Regions from separate parts of the Waltera acetigignens genome, predicted to be linked through region 2. Evidence: predicted binding sites of a transcription regulator. Region 2 holds the regulator's gene; each other region holds the start of a gene.
What was found. Region 2 encodes NrdR, which represses ribonucleotide reductase genes. Its sites were predicted from a motif close to CACAANATNTTGTG; they were not measured.
Positions count from the first base shown of each region.

Region 1 (5,702 bases), on a different contig from region 2:
ATTTTATTTTCTCAATTGTATAAATTTCCCTCTGCGGTGTATCTGTAATAACCGCAGAAAAGGCACCGCCTTCGGGCGATGCCTCCTGACCTGTTTCTATTCTACCCCAACTAATGTCAGTTGGTCAACGTACTTCTTGATATTTGAAGCATTTACATACTTTTTATGGCTGTCACCGTTTACCACCACCAGAGTCGGTGCCTGCATTACACCGTAACGTCTTGCCAGCTCCATATTCTCCTCCGCATCGATGGTCACGTAGGGTACATTTTTCAGATATTCCTTCACCAGCTTACAGTTGGGACAGGTCTTGGTGGTGAACAGATACTTGATGTTCTGCGGCTGCTCCACTTTTACATCCACCTCTTCTGCAAAATTGGACAAGGTCACCACGCTTCTGGTGGGACGCTTCAGGGAAGAATGTGCAATATCATACTCTGTTCTGTTGGCGTATTCCTGTAGCTTACCATCATTCCAGTTCTGTACCGGACGATAGTAACCGGTGATACGGCTATAGACCTCGGTCTTCGCCCCACAGTGAGGACATACCTTCACTTCGCCCGCCAGATAACCATGCTCCTTACAGATGGAATAAGTCGGAGACAGGGTGTAATAGGGCAGCTTGTAATTGGAAGCTATGGTGCGTACCAGAGAAGCCGCTGCCTTCCAGTCGGGAAGCTTTTCTCCCAGGAATGCATGGAACACTGTGCCGGAAGTATACAGGGTCTGCAATTCATCCTGAATATCCAGTGCATCGAAAATATCCACGGTATAGTCCACCGGCAGATGGGAGGAATTCGTATAATAAGGGGTATCTCCGGGCTTTCCGGCCGTCTTGATGCCGGGCCAGCGCTTTCTGTCGTGCTTTGCCAGACGGTACGTGGTACTCTCCGCAGGGGTTGCCTCCAGATTGTAGAGGTCTCCGTACTGCTCCTGATAATCCGCCAGACGCTCTCTCATATGGTTTAGTACTTCCTTGGTGAACTCCTGGGTCCTGGGATCGCTCATATCCGCTCTCAGCCAGTTGGCATTTAAGCCCACTTCATTCATACCGATCAGACCGATGGTGGAAAAATGATTCTCAAAGGTTCCCAGATACCGCTTGGTATAGGGATACAGTCCCTCGTTCAGCAGCTTCGTAATGACACCGCGCTTGATCTTCAGGGATCTGGCTGCAATGTCCATCATGTGGTTCAGTCTTGCGTAAAACTCGTCCTTGTTGGCAGACAGATATGCGATTCTGGGCATATTGATGGTGACAACGCCCACGCTTCCGGTGCTCTCGCCGGAACCGAAGAATCCTCCGGTCTTCTTGCGCAGTTCCCGCAGATCCAGACGCAGTCGGCAGCACATACTGCGGACATCACTGGGCTGCATGTCAGAATTGATATAATTGGAAAAATACGGTGTACCGTATTTTGCGGTCATCTCGAATAACAGTCTGTTGTTCTCGGTGTCGGACCAGTCAAAATCCTTTGTGATGGAATAAGTCGGGATCGGATACTGGAAACCACGGCCGTTGGAATCGCCCTCGATCATGGTCTCGATAAACGCCTTGTTGACCATGTCCATTTCCTTTTTACAATCCTTATATTTGAAATCCATCTCCACACCACCTACCAGCGCCGGCAGCTCTGCCAGATCATCGGGCACCGTCCAGTCTAGCGTGATATTGGAAAAAGGAGCCTGTGTGCCCCAGCGGCTGGGGGTGTTGACACCGTAAATAAATGCCTCGATGCATTTTTTCACTTCGGGATAGCTTAAATTATCTACCTTTACAAATGGGGCAAGATAGGTATCAAAGGAAGAAAATGCCTGTGCTCCCGCCCATTCGTTCTGCATGATCCCCAGGAAATTTACCATCTGGTTGCATAGCACGGATAAGTGTCTCGCCGGAGCAGAAGTAATCTTGCCGGTGATGCCGCCCAGTCCTTCCTTGATCAGCTGCTTTAAGGACCATCCGGCACAGTAGCCGGTCAGCATGGACAGATCATGGATATGGATATCCGCATTCCGATGTGCCTCTGCAATCTCTTCATCATAGATTTCAGACAGCCAGTAGTTCGCCGTCACCGCACCCGAGTTGCTTAAGATCAGACCACCTACGGAATAGGTCACCGTGGAGTTCTCTTTCACACGCCAGTCTTCCACCTTGACATAACTGTTGACCACATCCTTGTAGTCCAGAATGGTAGACTTCATGGCACGCATTTTCTCCCGCTGCTTGCGGTACAGAATATACGCTTTCGCCACCTCTTCATAGCCGGCCTGTCCCAGTACACGCTCCACACTGTCCTGAATGTCTTCCACGTGGATCTCGTCATTCTCCACCTTTTTCTGGAAATCCGCAGTTACCCGTAACGCAAGAAGATCAATAATGTCATTATTGTAGCTCATCTGCGTCGCAGTAAAAGCCTTCATAATGGCATCATTGATCTTCGTCAGTGTAAAGTCCGCTTTGGAACCATCTCGTTTGATTACCTGAAACATCTTATGTACCCCCTTACCTTCGTGTCCCCATGGGCTTTCGCCCGTAAAACCTATCACGGTCTATTCTACAATACTTTGTAGGGGAAGTCAATTAAAGGATACAAGATATTGTGTATACATCAGTTCACCCGTCGATTTGTGCGGAGACGGCTTTACGCTTGCGTAAGGAGCCGGCTCTGTGCAAATCGACGAGGGGAGCGCCATCTCATGAGCAAAAGGCAGCTGCGTAGCAGCGGAAAGCCTCGAAGAGGCGATTTTGCGAATGGCGCGGGGTGAACGGCCGCGGGTACGAATGGCGCGGGGTGAACGACCACGGGTACGAATGGCGCGGGGTGAACGACCACGGGTACGAATGGCGCGGGGTGAACGGCCGCGAATGTGAACGGTACTCGCCTCTTACGCTCTCTTCCACACCCTGTGGTACAACACATACGCCACCACCGCAGTCACGCTCTCCGTGCAGACAAATGCCCCCCACACACCGGTGACGCCGATCAGGCGGCTCAGCACAAATGCCGCAGGAATGATCACCGCCACATACCGCATCACGGAGATCACCAGGGAAGCCATGCCCTGTCCCAGCGCCTCCAGTGCGCCGGAGCTGGTCACCGACACAGCGGACAGAATAAAGCCCAGACTGATGATGTGCAGTGCTGTAATACCGATGGTAACAGTCTCCGGATTCTCGGTGAACAGTCCGATCAGTCCTCCGGGGATCAGCCAGCACAATGCCGTGCCGATAGCCATGATCCCGGCAGTCAGTTCCAGCGTCAACCGGTAGATCTGCTCCACACGCTTCCGCTCTCCGGCACCGTAATTGTAACCAATCAGCGGCCGGATGCCCTGAATGATGCCATTGGAGGGCAGATAGATAAAGGTCTGCAGCTTGTAATAAACGCCCAGTACCAGCACATACGCACCCGAATAAGCCGCCAGAATACCGTTCAGTGCGGAAATCAACAGAGACGGCAGTGCCATATTCAGCGTAGCCGGAATGCCGATGCCGTAGGTCTTGCCACAGATCTCTCCTTCCGGTCGCAGATAAGTTCTGCGCAATTTTACCGGCAACGGATCCAACACATAATAGATGATATATACTAATAACGTGATCACCTGACCGATTCCGGTAGCCAGAGCCGCTCCGGCGATCTCCATCCGGGGAAACGGTCCGATACCGAAGATCAACAACGGATCCAACACAATATTCGTCACAAATCCGGCGATCATACTGACCATGGTGGCACGCATCCGGCCCACCGCCTGAAAGATTTTCTCTAACGTGATACCTCCGGTGACAATGGTGGAGAACAGGAATACCACATTGGAATATTCCATGCCCAGTGCCCGCACGGTATCGCTCTTCGTAAACATCCCTAAGAACCAGTTCATGCCGCAGAGGAATAAGATCATAAGCAGTACGCCGTGCAATACTCCCAGCACCATGCCCTGGGTTGCCGTCTTATCCGCTTTTTCCTGATTCTGTGCTCCCAGATAGAAGGAGATCATGGCATTCACACCCACACCGAAGCCCACTGCCACCGCCGTCAACAAGTTCTGTGCCGGATAGACTAAAGACAATGCCGTCATGGCATCTTCACTGAGCTTCGCCACGAAATAACTGTCTACAATGTTATAGAGGGAATTAAATGCCATGGACAGCATCATGGGAAGTGCCATGGACATGACCAACGGGAATATCTTCTTTTCTTTCATATAAGTCTGGTTCATTTTTCCTCTCCTTAAACAACAAACGCCACACAACATTCCTGCTGTGTGGCGAAAATAAGATCGATATCTTGAAAAATCCACTCCCTTACGGGTTTTATGACCGGTTATTCATTTTGTTCCAGAGCGTATTATAGGGAAGAAATGCCTTTCTGTCAAGCCTGTACGCCCAGTATTTTTGCAAATAACTGTGCCCCTTCCTCCGCCTGATAGATATTGATACCGTCAATGTCTGTGCTGTGGTTGGCAAAGGCAGGGTACAAAAATCCCGCCTCCGGTTTTCCGGCCTCGTAGTCTCCGGTCACCGGACTGATCGTGCCGATGAGAAACTGATAGACTTCCTCGGACTCCCACTGGTTCTCTTTGTCTTTTCCCTTGGTGGGTACATCGTAGCTGCCGAAGAAAAGATAAACGGCATAAGGATATCCCGGCTGGTATCTCTCCCCAATATATTCATAGAGGGAGTACAATAATGCATCATTTTTCAGTTCGCACTGCCGTAATGCCTCCAATAACTGCATAATGCTGCCCGGTTTCCGGGCTCCCTGATCCAGCCGGTAATTTTTCAGATTCACATTGGTATTGGAATAAGGTACCGTCTTGGCAATATTCAGATTTTTCTCTTTTTCGCTTCCGGACAACTTCAGAAAATGAGTATTAAAAGTACCGTCAATAAACCCTTCTTCGTCCATATAGGCTCCTGCAATTCTGGAAAAACAGTTGCGGGACACGGTCATTCTTCTGGTCAGTTCCAGCATGTCTTCTCTGTCTATGTGCATTCTTAACCTCTCACCTTTCAGCAGTCTGCAAGCTCTGTATCCGGAACTTACAGCAGTTTGCTCTTCGTATTTACACTTTCACTGTCCTGATATTCCAACAGAGACAGCTTTCCTTCCCGGCATTCCAGAATCGCAGTAGCACAGTTGCCCATATGGAAATGCCAGAAGTCGCTGACCGGAATATCCAACACCGCATTCAGGATACTGCGATTCAATGCTCCATGAGCTACCACCAGCACTGTTTCATAAGTTCCCTCCAACGGCAGCAACACCTGCTTCACGAACTCGCCGCTTCTGGCATACAACTGGGCAAAACTTTCCGCTCCCTCGGGCGGGAGATAGCTCCCCGGATCCGTAAACGGACTGTTGGCCCCCTCCCGGATTTTACGGACATCGGTCCCTTCCCATGGTCCGAAATTGAGTTCCCGGAGTCTTTCGTCTGTGGTCAGCGTAATTTTCCTCTCGCCCACAATGGTCTCTGCCGTATGTCTTGCACGGATCAGCGGGGAACAAAACGCGATTTCAAAAGGAACTTCCTTTAATCTCTCTGCCGCTTCCGCCGCCTGCGCAAAACCTTGAGCATCCAGGTCAATATCCGTCTGTCCCTGCAGCCGCCCCGCCTGGTTCCAGTCTGTCTCCCCGTGTCTTACCAAATAGATTTTCATATATCTGTATCCTCATTCTTCTGTCGTAACTTACTTTTCTTCT
Region 1 is NZ_JAOQJO010000014.1:81,895-87,596, forward strand. Features, by position in the region: gene OCV96_RS13490 (ribonucleoside triphosphate reductase) at 97-2,490, opposite strand; gene OCV96_RS13495 (MATE family efflux transporter) at 2,887-4,218, opposite strand; gene OCV96_RS13500 (DUF4317 family protein) at 4,371-4,994, opposite strand; gene OCV96_RS13505 (histidine phosphatase family protein) at 5,042-5,659, opposite strand.
Region 1: OCV96_RS13490 (ribonucleoside triphosphate reductase) is a predicted target of NrdR. The motif match lies at 2,590-2,603, and genes of this name have one in related genera.

Region 2 (5,702 bases):
TGTTCTCCTTTGACGAGGATGGAGTGGTGGATGCGGTCGGCTGGATGAACGACAGATTATTTGAGAACAAAAAGCTATGGGACGAGGCGCCTTCCCGCTGGGACACTTACCAGATGTAAAACGGGAATTTTAAGAGACAGATATAGGATGAAGAAAGAATGATTTGGAAATATATAATAAGGGATCTGAACGGTGCCATACAATATCTGCCCTATGGTGTGATGGCCGGTGCCGTCATGGGACTGATCCTGAATGCAATGAATGCCAGGAGGGAGCGGAAGGGAAAAGAAGCCTTTCCGATGGCAGGTCTCATGGTGTTTTCTTTGTACCTCATGATCATACTGGTGATCACTTTTTTCTCCAGAGAGGATGGCAGCCGGAACCGTGCCATGGATCTGGAGCTTTTCTCCACCTGGGGGATCAATACGAGAAATAACGCCTTCGTGGTGGAAAACGTGCTGCTTTTCATCCCGTATGGCTTTGCATGCCCCTGGGCATTTCCCTGGCTTAGGGGATTTTTCAGGAACATCTTTGCGGCTTTTGCGACCAGCCTGGGAGTGGAGACTTTCCAGCTCATTACCGGCAGAGGTTATTTTCAGATCGATGATATCCTGACCAATGTGCTGGGAGGAATCATCGGATACTGGATGTTTTGGCTGGTGTATCATACGTTACAGAGAATACGAGGATCAAGGTCTATGCGGTAAGATAGCCCCGCATAGCTTTCAATGCATTTTTTTCGAGACGGGAGACCTGGGCCTGGGAGATGCCGATCATATCGGCGACCTCGGTCTGGGTCTTTCCTTCGAAAAAGCGCAGAGAGATGATATGACGCTCTCTGTCGTTCAGACGTTTCATGGCTTCACTGAGGGAGAGATGTTCCACCCACGTCTCTTCCTTATTTTTTTTATCACTGATCTGGTCCATGACGTAGAGGGTGTCACCACCGTCGGTGTAGACCGGTTCGTAGAGGCTCATGGGATTCTGCATGGCATCCAGGGCATAGACGATGTCCTCCTTGGAGATACCTACCTCTGCGGCAATCTCTTCCATGGTGGGCTCCTTCAGATTTTTCCTGGTCAGGGTATCGCGGGCGTAGATTGCCTTGTAGGCGGTGTCCTTCAGAGACCGTGAAACACGGATGCTATTGTTATCCCGTAAAAATCTGCGTATCTCACCGATAATCATTGGAACCGCGTAGGTGGAAAATTTTACACCCAGCGTGGAATCAAAATTGTCGATGGCCTTGATCAGACCGATACAGCCGATCTGGAACAGATCGTCCACATTTTCCGCACTGCCGGAAAAGCGTTTGATCACGCTCAGGACCAGACGCAGGTTGCCTTCGATGTAGGTCTCTCTGGCGGCGGTATCTCCCTCCCGGATCTTTGCGAAGAGAGCTTCCTTGTCCGCTGCCTTTAGCAAAGGCAGTTTTGCTGTATTGACACCGCAGATTTCTACTTTTCCCTGTACCATAGAGACCTCCCAAGTTTTCTGAATCGTTGCTGATTTTTGATAACTACAGTATTCACAGGAGAGTCAGTGACTATACCGGCAAGAAAGATTTTCCAGTTTTTCCCGAACGGGAAGCGGAGCGGTATCATATAATAAATAGAAAGAAAACGGGAGGAGCAGAGTATGCTTTTTTCCGAGTTAAAATGCAAAGATGTAATCAATGTCAGAGACTGTAAAAAGCTGGGGCATGTATGTGATCTGGAGTTCGATGAGTGCAGCGGATGCATCTGTAAGATCATGGTGCCGGGATGCAACCAGTGGCTTTCATTTCTGCGCTGTGAGCCGAATATCGTCATCCCGTATAAGGACATCAGACAGATTGGACCGGACATAATTTTAGTTGACATTAACTGCTGAATCTTCTATAATCTTAACATAAATAACACGTGGTTTTTATAAGGAGGATGCCTATGAAATGTCCGTTCTGTAGCCATGAAAATACCAGAGTCATCGATTCGAGACCGGCGGAAGATAACAACTCCATTCGCCGCCGTCGTGTATGTGATGAATGCGGCAAGCGATTCACCACTTACGAGAAGATCGAGACGATTCCGCTGATCATTATTAAAAAGGATAATAACAGAGAGGCCTATGACCGTGCCAAGATCGAGGCAGGGGTGCTCAGAGCCTGTCATAAACGTCCGGTCAGCGCACAGCAGATCACGACTTTGGTGGATGAGGTGGAGAACGAGATTTTCAACAGGGAAGAACGGGAGATCCCCAGCGGCACCATCGGTGAGCTTGTGATGAATAAGTTAAAGGATCTGGATGCGGTTGCTTATGTGAGATTTGCGTCCGTGTACCGGGAGTTCAAGGACGTGAATACCTTCATGGATGAGCTGAAGAGCGTTCTGAACGACAAGAATCACAACTAGAATCACAACAGGACTTAACTTTTGACGAAAAGCGTCGATAATATAGTTGAAAAGAAGATAAAATTCCGCATTTTATAACAGCTGTTCGGAAAATGGAGTGCGGTATTAGAAAAAAACAAAGGACAAGGAGGTGGGTACATGGGAATCAGCGGAGTGAACGGAATCGGCGGAATGCAGGATTACAGCATACAGGCACCGGATTATAGCAGACAGCCGGCGAAGACAGTGATCACGGAAGTCCCGCAACAGGAATCCCGTGTAGCATCTTCGAATCAGATAGACAGCTCTCCTGCAGAGAATACACAGGCGGCAGAGAAAAAGCCCTCCGCCAATGCGGCACTGGAGGACATCTCCATTACTTTCCACAAGCAGGATGATTTCGGATACATCGGCAGAGACAGTGATATCCATTCTCTGGATGTGGAGAAAGCGATCTCCGATATGCGTAAGGATCAGATCCTGCAGCAGTATCAGTACTTTGTGGGCAGCAAGACCGTGTTTACAGAATAAGAGAACAGGTACCTCCGGATGACAGGCGTAGAGCCGATCACTGGAGGTATTTTTGTGCAGATAATTCAGGCAGCGCTTTTTTGAAAAAGCGGTACAGACAGAAGAAATAGATTCCGGCCAGCACCAGCTGACTTGCCAGAATTCCCCACAGATATCCCTGCATGCCGATCTGTGGAATGGCGAAAAATACAAAGGCCAGACGGATCAGCAGACAGACCACATTGGAGAAAAAGATCCGCCCCGCCATTCCCAGCCCCTGCAAAATGCTGGAGAGCGTGGTATCCAGATACAAAAAAGGACAGATGAATCCCAGCGTCACGATGAAATGCCCGGCCAGTTCACTGTGGAACAATTCGGTTCCCATCCAATCCCCCAGAAAAAGAAAACCGCACAGACAAAGAAAGCCCATGAGACTGCAGTATTTTACGGTACGCAGAGTGTCGTTCCATACGGCTTCCCGGTCACCTTTTGCATGATTTTCGGAGATGGTGGGGAGGAGAAGGACCGCCACGGAACTGGTGAGAGCATTGGGAAAAAAGATCATGGGCATGGCCATACCGGTGAGTACGCCGTATACACTTAAGGCTGTGGTGGTATCATAACCGTAGAGCAGAAGCTTCTGGGGAATGGAGACAGCTTCGATGCTCTGCAAAATATTCAGAACGATACGATTGGCGGTCAGGGGCAGTGCCATGCCCAACAGATCCCGGTAGACTGCGGAAGAAGGACAGATATTTTGCAGGGAAAGAACAGAGGCATCCGGATACAGGTGTATGTACAGGCAGATCAGAGCGATCAGCATGGACAGAAGCTCGCCGACGGTCAGACCTAAGACGGCCGCATTGATGGAGGGGGTGCGCCCCTCAGACAGATCGGCTCCGGTGACGAGAAAGACACAGCCGACTCTGGCCAGCTGCTCCAGAAGCTGCGTGAGGGCAGGAACGGAAGCTTTCTTTTTTCCATAGAAATAGCCGTTGATGCAGGCATGCAGCGCGGCAAAAGGAATAGAGAAGGACAGAATCCGCAGCATGGATATGGTACGGGCTTCTTTTAACAGGAAGATTCCTATGGGTTCTGCGGCGAGAAACAGGACAGCATTGACTCCAAGGGACAGAGGGAGCGTGATGCTTGCCCCGGTCAGCAGCGTTTTCAGGTCATCGGAACGCCGCCCCGCAGTATTGGCGGCAACGAATTTGGAGATGGCGGTCTGGTAGCCGGCAGCTGTCAGGGAAAAGGAGAGAGACAGTGCGGGACTGAGCAGCTGATAGATCCCCATTCCTTCTTCTCCGAAGAGCCTGGACAGGTAGATCCGGTAGAAAAAACCGATGATGCGGGTGATAAGACCGGTGATCGTCAGAATCAGAGTACCGAAGATCAGAGGATGACGTTTGGCATGCTTCATAGCTTTTCGTTGGATCCTTTGCAGATAAAAGATCTTGCAAAAGTATATTCCATCCACCTTGTTGACAGAACTGCGCGGTGAATGCTATCATGAATAACAGTGAAATAAGCATGAAAATATGCGGAAATGAGGCAATATGATATATTTAGATAATGCAGCAACTACCAAAACGGCACCGGAGGTCGTAGATGCGATGCTTCCGTACTTCAGTGAATACTACGGCAATGCCAGCACCATCTACAGTCTGGGTGCCGAGAGCAAGAAGGCCATGGATCATGCCCGCCAGACCATCGCAGACAGTCTGGGTGCAAAGCCGGAAGAGATCTATTTTACTGCCGGCGGTTCCGAGTCCGATAACTGGGCGCTGAAAGCTACCGCAGAAGCCTATGCTTCCAAAGGAAAACATATCATTACCACGAAGATCGAGCATCATGCCATTCTCCATACCTGTGAGTATCTGGAGAAGAGAGGCTTTGAGATCACTTATCTGAATGTGGACAGAGACGGACTGATCAGTCTGGACGAACTGAAGGCAGCCATTCGCCCTGACACGATTCTGATCAGTGTAATGTTTGCAAATAACGAGATCGGTACCATTGAACCCATTGCCGAGATCGGTGAGATCGCGAAGGAGCACGGTGTATTGTTTCATACCGATGCGGTACAGGCGTATGCACAGGTTCCCATCAATGTGGATGAAATGCACATCGACATGCTCAGTGCCAGCGGCCACAAATTAAACGGCCCCAAGGGTATCGGCTTCTTATATATCCGCAAGGGTGTGAAGATCCGTTCCTTTGTACATGGCGGAGCACAGGAGAGAAGCCGCAGAGCCGGTACAGAGAACATTCCTGGTATCGTGGGACTGGGTGCTGCTGTAGAGCGCGCTATGCGTATTATGGATACCAAGACCCGTAAGGAGATCGAACTGCGGGATTATCTGATCGGACGTCTGGAGAACGAGATCCCTCACTGCTGGCTGAACGGTCACCGCACGAAGAGACTTCCGAACAATATCAACTTCTCCTTCCTGTTCATCGAAGGAGAATCCATGTTGATCATGCTGGATATGAAGGGCATTTGCGCTTCCAGCGGTTCCGCATGTACTTCCGGATCTCTGGATCCTTCCCATGTACTGCTGGCTATCGGCTTAAAGCATGAGGAAGCACACGGCTCCTTGCGTCTGACCTTATCTGAGGAAAGCACGAAGGAAGAGATGGACATCGTGGCGGAAGAAGTGAAGAAAATCGTACAGAGACTGCGGGATATGTCTCCTTTATATGAAGATTTCCTGAAAAGCCAGAAGAACAATTAAGTGAGAAAGAAGAGGATAACAGATACATGTACAGTGAAAAAGTAATGGACCACTTTCAGAACCCCAGAAATGTAGGGGAGATCGA
Region 2 is NZ_JAOQJO010000001.1:443,042-448,743, reverse strand. Features, by position in the region: gene OCV96_RS02090 (hypothetical protein) at 1-119, shown strand, start outside; gene OCV96_RS02085 (VanZ family protein) at 159-707, shown strand; gene sigG (RNA polymerase sporulation sigma factor SigG) at 697-1,476, opposite strand; gene OCV96_RS02075 (YlmC/YmxH family sporulation protein) at 1,639-1,872, shown strand; gene nrdR (transcriptional regulator NrdR) at 1,926-2,390, shown strand; gene OCV96_RS02065 (hypothetical protein) at 2,529-2,900, shown strand; gene OCV96_RS02060 (polysaccharide biosynthesis protein) at 2,938-4,302, opposite strand; gene nifS (cysteine desulfurase NifS) at 4,439-5,617, shown strand; gene nifU (Fe-S cluster assembly scaffold protein NifU) at 5,644-5,702, shown strand, end outside.

Region 3 (5,702 bases), 150 kb from region 2:
ATCTTCGGAACTTCCATCTGCTATACCAGCAAGAACTATAAAGTAGTCACCAGTGATGAATTCCTGGATATGATCATTGAAAAAGGTGCCAGATTCAGCTGGTATTTCCATTATATGCCCGTAGGCAATGATGCATCTACCGAATTGCTCTTAGATCCGGACCAGAGAGAATATATGTATCACCGTATTCGTGAAATCCGTGCCATGAAGGGCGGAAAACCTATCTTTGCCTTCGATTTTCAGAACGATGGAGAATATGTGGGCGGATGTATCGCAGGCGGCAGAAACTACTGCCATATCAATCCAAACGGCGATGTGGAGCCCTGTGTATTCATCCATTATTCCGGTGCCAATATCAAGGAAGTAGATCTGCTGACTGCGTTGAAGCAGCCACTGTTTATGGCATACCGTGCGAACCAGCCTTTCAACTGCAATCACTTAAAGCCCTGCCCGATGCTGGAAAATCCGGAAATCTTACAGCATATGGTGCATGAGACCGGAGCACATTCCACTGATTTACAGTCACCGGAGTCTGTGGAGCATCTGTGCGGAAAGTGCGCAGAATACGCGAAAAACTGGGATGAACGGGCCCAGGAACTGTGGAATAAATAATAGTTCTTTTACAAAAGTTTATACTTAGTTAATTGCTTTTTGCCTTTCGGCATACCATAATGTAGGTAACATTCAGAGGAGACTTCGCGAAGGAGACTCTGAAAGATTTGGATAATGTGTCCCCTGTATGGTGGCGGACGAAAGGTGGTACTTCATGAAAGAGAAGTTACAGCGTTTCATGTGGGGGCGTTATGGCAACGACCGCTTCAATCAGTTTTTGATGATTGTGGCTCTGGTCTGCCTGGCGCTCTCTTTTTTTGGTCTGAGAATATTTTATGTGCTGGCTCTGGCCCTGTTAGTCTATGCGTATTACCGGATGTTTTCTAAAGACCTGAGTAAGAGGAGTGCCGAGAACCAGTGGTATCTGAAGAAAGAAATGAAGGTTCGCGGATGGTGGCAGCGAAAGAAAAAGGCTATTGCCGGTCGTAAGGAGTACAAGATCTATAAATGCCCGAAATGCGGACAGAAGATTCGGGTACCCAGACATAAGGGGAAGATCGCAATCCGGTGCAGAAAATGCGGTGAAGAATTTATCCGCAAGACCTGACGGGAAAATCCTGTGGCAGGATCACGGGAAATGAAAATTGGAATACAGAAATATAGGAAAGGGTGGTGAGCCAGATGTTCGGATATATTGTGATCAATCAGTCGGAAATGAAATTTAAGGAGTATGATGTTTATCGATCCTATTATTGCGGATTGTGTCAGAGCCTGAAGGAACGTTACGGTGTCCTGGGGCAGCTTTCTCTGAATTACGATATGACTTTTATCCTGATGCTGCTCACCGGCTTATATGAACCGGAGGAACAGGAGGCCCAGTGCAGATGTGTGGCCCATCCTTTGGAAAAACATCCCACAAGAAGAAATCTGTTTACGGATTATGTGGCAGATATGACGGTGCTTTTTTCCTGCTATAAAGCGGAGGACGACTGGGAGGACGAGCATAGTCTGAAGGGACTGGTGTACAGTTATCTGTTGGGAAGAAAATTCCGTAAAAAACCGTTATTATATCAGGAAAAAGTAAGAAATATCTCACTGGCCATGCAGAATTTTGCGGATGCGGAAAAGCAGGGCAATGCGGATATTGATACCATGGCGGGATTGTTTGGCAGAGTCATGGCACAGATTGTATCCTGTCGTGAGGATGAGTGGAAGGACAATCTGGAGAGACTTGGATTTTTCCTGGGAAAATTCATTTATCTGTTGGATGCCTATGAGGATATCGAGCAGGACCTCAAAAAAGGAACCTATAATCCGTTAAAGAAACGGTATGAGGAACCGGGCTTTGAGGAGGAATGCCGGCAGATCCTGACCATGATGATGTCGGAGTGCTGTAAGGAGTTCGAACAGCTTCCTATTTTACAGAATGTGGATATTCTGCGGAATATTCTGTATTCCGGTGTATGGTGCCGTTATGAGATCGTGCGGAAGAAACGGATGAAAGACAGTGCAAAAGAGGTAACGGGAAATGACTTATGATCCATACAGTGTTCTGGGAGTGAGCAGAGATGCTTCCGAGGAGGAAATAAAAAAAGCATATAAGGCACTGAGCCGGAAATACCATCCCGATGCCAATATCAACAATCCCAATAAGGATCAGGCGGAAGAAAAGTTCAAGGAGATCCAGGCAGCCTACCAGCAGATCATGAAGGAGCGGACCGAAGGCTACAGTTACGGTGGCGGATATGGCAGGCAGAGCTATGGTGGTAGCGGAAGCGGCTACGGTGGAAGCCAGGGATATGGCGGCTACGGTCAGGGATTTGGAGACTTCTGGCAGCAGGCAGGCTGGCAACAGCAGACTTCTGGCTATGAAGAAGAGCCCAGACTGCGGGCAGCCGGTAATTATCTCAGAAACGGCTATTACAGAGAGGCCAGAAATACGTTGGACGGCATGGGAGAGCATGAGAAGACGGCCAGATGGTATTACTACAGTGCCATGGCACACATGGGCCTTGGAAATAATGTAGCGGCGCTGGAACATGCAAACAAGGCGGTGGCGCTGGATCCCCAGAATATGGAATACCAGATGCTCCTGCAGAGACTACAGAGCGGGGGACAGTGGTATGAGAGCAGACAGGCAGCCTATGGCTATCCCCATGTGGGTGGCAACGACCTGTGCCTGAAAATTTGTCTGGCCAATCTGTTCTGCAACCTTTGCTGTGGCGGTGGCGGTTTATGCTTCGGCGGTTATGGTGGAAGAGGAATGTTTTAAAAAAGATACTTGCTTTTTCCATGTATCCTCACTATAATATTAGATACAAGATGTAGATACGAAATTACTTGGAAAACACAAAATCTAGTGAGACACTATGATTTGCAGAAAAAGTCGTGTCGGGAACTTGCTTCCGATGCGGCTTTTCTTTCGGCTTATGCAGGAATTCGTATCTTATGGGAATGATATAAAGTGAGGGAAACAGCAATGAAGATTCAGAAGAGAGACGGCAGAGTAGTGCCCTATGAAGAGGAGAAGATCCGGGAAGCAATCCATAAGGCCAACAATGAAGTGGAGGAGCGGTATCGTGCCAGTGAGGGACTGATCGAGGAGATTCTGGAGGATGTACAGCAGGAGGGCAGACAGACCCAGACCGTGGAGCATATCCAGGATATGATCGAAGAGCATCTGGTAGAGCACAATAAATATACTCTGGCAAAGAAGTATATTGTATACCGTTACCAGAGAAGTCTGCTTAGAAAGTCCAATACTACGGATGAATCTATTTTAAAACTGATCCGGAATGAGAATAAGGAGCTGGCGGAGGAAAATTCCAACAAGAATACCCGTCTGGCTTCCACTCAGAGAGACTATATTGCGGGTGAAGTGTCCCGTGACGTTACCAGACGTCTGCTTTTGCCGGAGCATATTGCCATGGCGCACGACAACGGTGTGCTGCATTTCCATGATGCGGATTATTTCATCCAGCCGATCTTCAACTGTTGTCTGATCAATATCAAGGACATGCTGGACAACGGCACTTCCATTAACGGCAAGATGATCGAGTCTCCCAAGAGCTTTCAGGTGGCATGTACCGTGACCACCCAGATCATTGCGGCAGTGGCCAGCAACCAGTACGGCGGCCAGAGCGTCAATATCAAGCATCTGGGGAAATATCTGCGTAAGAGTAAGGAAAAATTTGCAAAACAGCTGGAGGAAGAATTCGGGGATACTCTGGATCAGGCAGCCAAGGACAAGATCGTGCAGATGCGTGTGCATGACGAACTGAAATCCGGTGTGCAGACCATCCAGTATCAGATCAATACTCTGATGACCACCAACGGACAGTCTCCTTTTGTCACACTTTTCCTGCATATCGATGAGAATGACGAATATGTGGAAGAGACCGTGCAGATCATCATGGAGATCCTGCGTCAGCGGATCGAGGGGACCAAGAATGAGAAGGGCGTCTATGTGACTCCTGCTTTCCCGAAGCTGGTCTATGTATTGGATGAAAACAACTGCTTAAAGGGCGGAAAATATGACTATGTGACCAAACTGGCCGCACAGTGCTCTGCCAAGAGAATGTATCCCGACTATATCTCCGCGAAGAAGATGCGCGAGAATTACGAGGGAAATGTATTTTCCTGCATGGGCTGTCGTTCTTTTCTGTCTCCCTGGAAGGATGAAAACGGAGAGTACAAATGGGAAGGACGCTTCAATCAGGGCGTTGTCAGCATCAATCTTCCGCAGATCGGTATTCTGGCAAAAGGAAATGAAGAGAAATTCTGGAAACTGCTGGACGAGCGTCTGGAACTGTGTTATGAAGCATTGATGTGCCGTCACAAGGCACTGGAAGGTGTGGTATCCGATGTGAGCCCCATCCACTGGCAATACGGAGCCATCGCCCGTCTGAAGAAGGGCGAGACCATCGACAAATACTTGCACAATGGTTATTCCACCATGTCTCTGGGATATATCGGACTGTATGAGACCACGTATCTGATGAAAGGATGCAGCCAGACCGTGGAACCCGGCAAGGAATTCGCCCTGCGTGTCATGGATTATATGAAGGATCGCTGCGCAAAATGGAAAGAGGAGACCGGTATTGCATTCAGCCTCTACGGAACTCCTGCTGAGACACTGTGTTATCGTTTCGCAAGGATCGACCGGGAAAAATACGGTGATATTTCCAATGTCACCGATAAAGGATACTATACAAATTCTTATCATGTGGATGTACGGGAGAAGATCGACGCATTTACCAAATTTAAGATCGAGAGTGAATTCCAGAATAAATCTTTGGGAGGCGCGATCTCTTATGTGGAGGTACCTAATCTGACGAATAATGTGGAAGCCATCGAGGAAGTGATCCGTTTTATTTACGATAATATCCAGTACGGTGAGTTCAACACCAAATCCGATTATTGCCACGTCTGTGGCTATGACGGTGAGATCATGATCAATGATAATATGGAATGGGAGTGCCCTCAGTGTCACAACAAGGATCATGCGAAAATGAATGTCACCAGAAGAACCTGCGGTTATCTTGGAGAGAACTTCTGGAATGCCGGCAAGACCAAGGAGATCAAGGCAAGAGTTCTTCATCTGTAATATGCAGATAGTAAAAGGGAAGGAAATGTCCTATGAATTATGCGACGATCAAGAAAACGGACGTGGCAAACGGTCCCGGCGTGAGAGTATCGCTGTTTGTCAGCGGTTGTACCCATCATTGCAAGGGATGCTTTAACAGTGTGGCCTGGGATTTTCAGTACGGACAGGCTTACACGCTGGAAACAGAACAGGAGATCTTACAGGCACTGGCCCCGGACTATATCCGGGGCTTAAGCTTACTGGGCGGCGAACCTATGGAACCGCAGAACCGTGCAACGGTGCTTTCTCTGGTAAAGAAAGTAAGGGAAATTTATCCCCGGAAGACGATCTGGTGCTATACCGGCTATGATTTTGATAAGGATCTTCTGGCCTGGATGGAAGCGGGAGATCCGGTGATCACGAAACTTTTACCGCTTCTGGATGTTATCGTGGACGGAGAATACAAGGAAGAGTGCCGTAATTTACGTCTGCCTTTTCGCGGATCTGAGAATCAGCGGATTTTGGATGTACCATTGTCTTTAAAGGAAAAATGTGGTATAATTTT
Region 3 is NZ_JAOQJO010000001.1:588,711-594,412, reverse strand. Features, by position in the region: gene OCV96_RS02730 (radical SAM/SPASM domain-containing protein) at 1-612, shown strand, start outside; gene OCV96_RS02725 (TFIIB-type zinc ribbon-containing protein) at 767-1,159, shown strand; gene OCV96_RS02720 (DUF5685 family protein) at 1,234-2,091, shown strand; gene OCV96_RS02715 (J domain-containing protein) at 2,081-2,824, shown strand; gene nrdD (anaerobic ribonucleoside-triphosphate reductase) at 3,032-5,158, shown strand; gene nrdG (anaerobic ribonucleoside-triphosphate reductase activating protein) at 5,191-5,702, shown strand, end outside.
Region 3: nrdD (anaerobic ribonucleoside-triphosphate reductase) is a predicted target of NrdR. The motif match lies at 2,901-2,914, and genes of this name have one in related genera.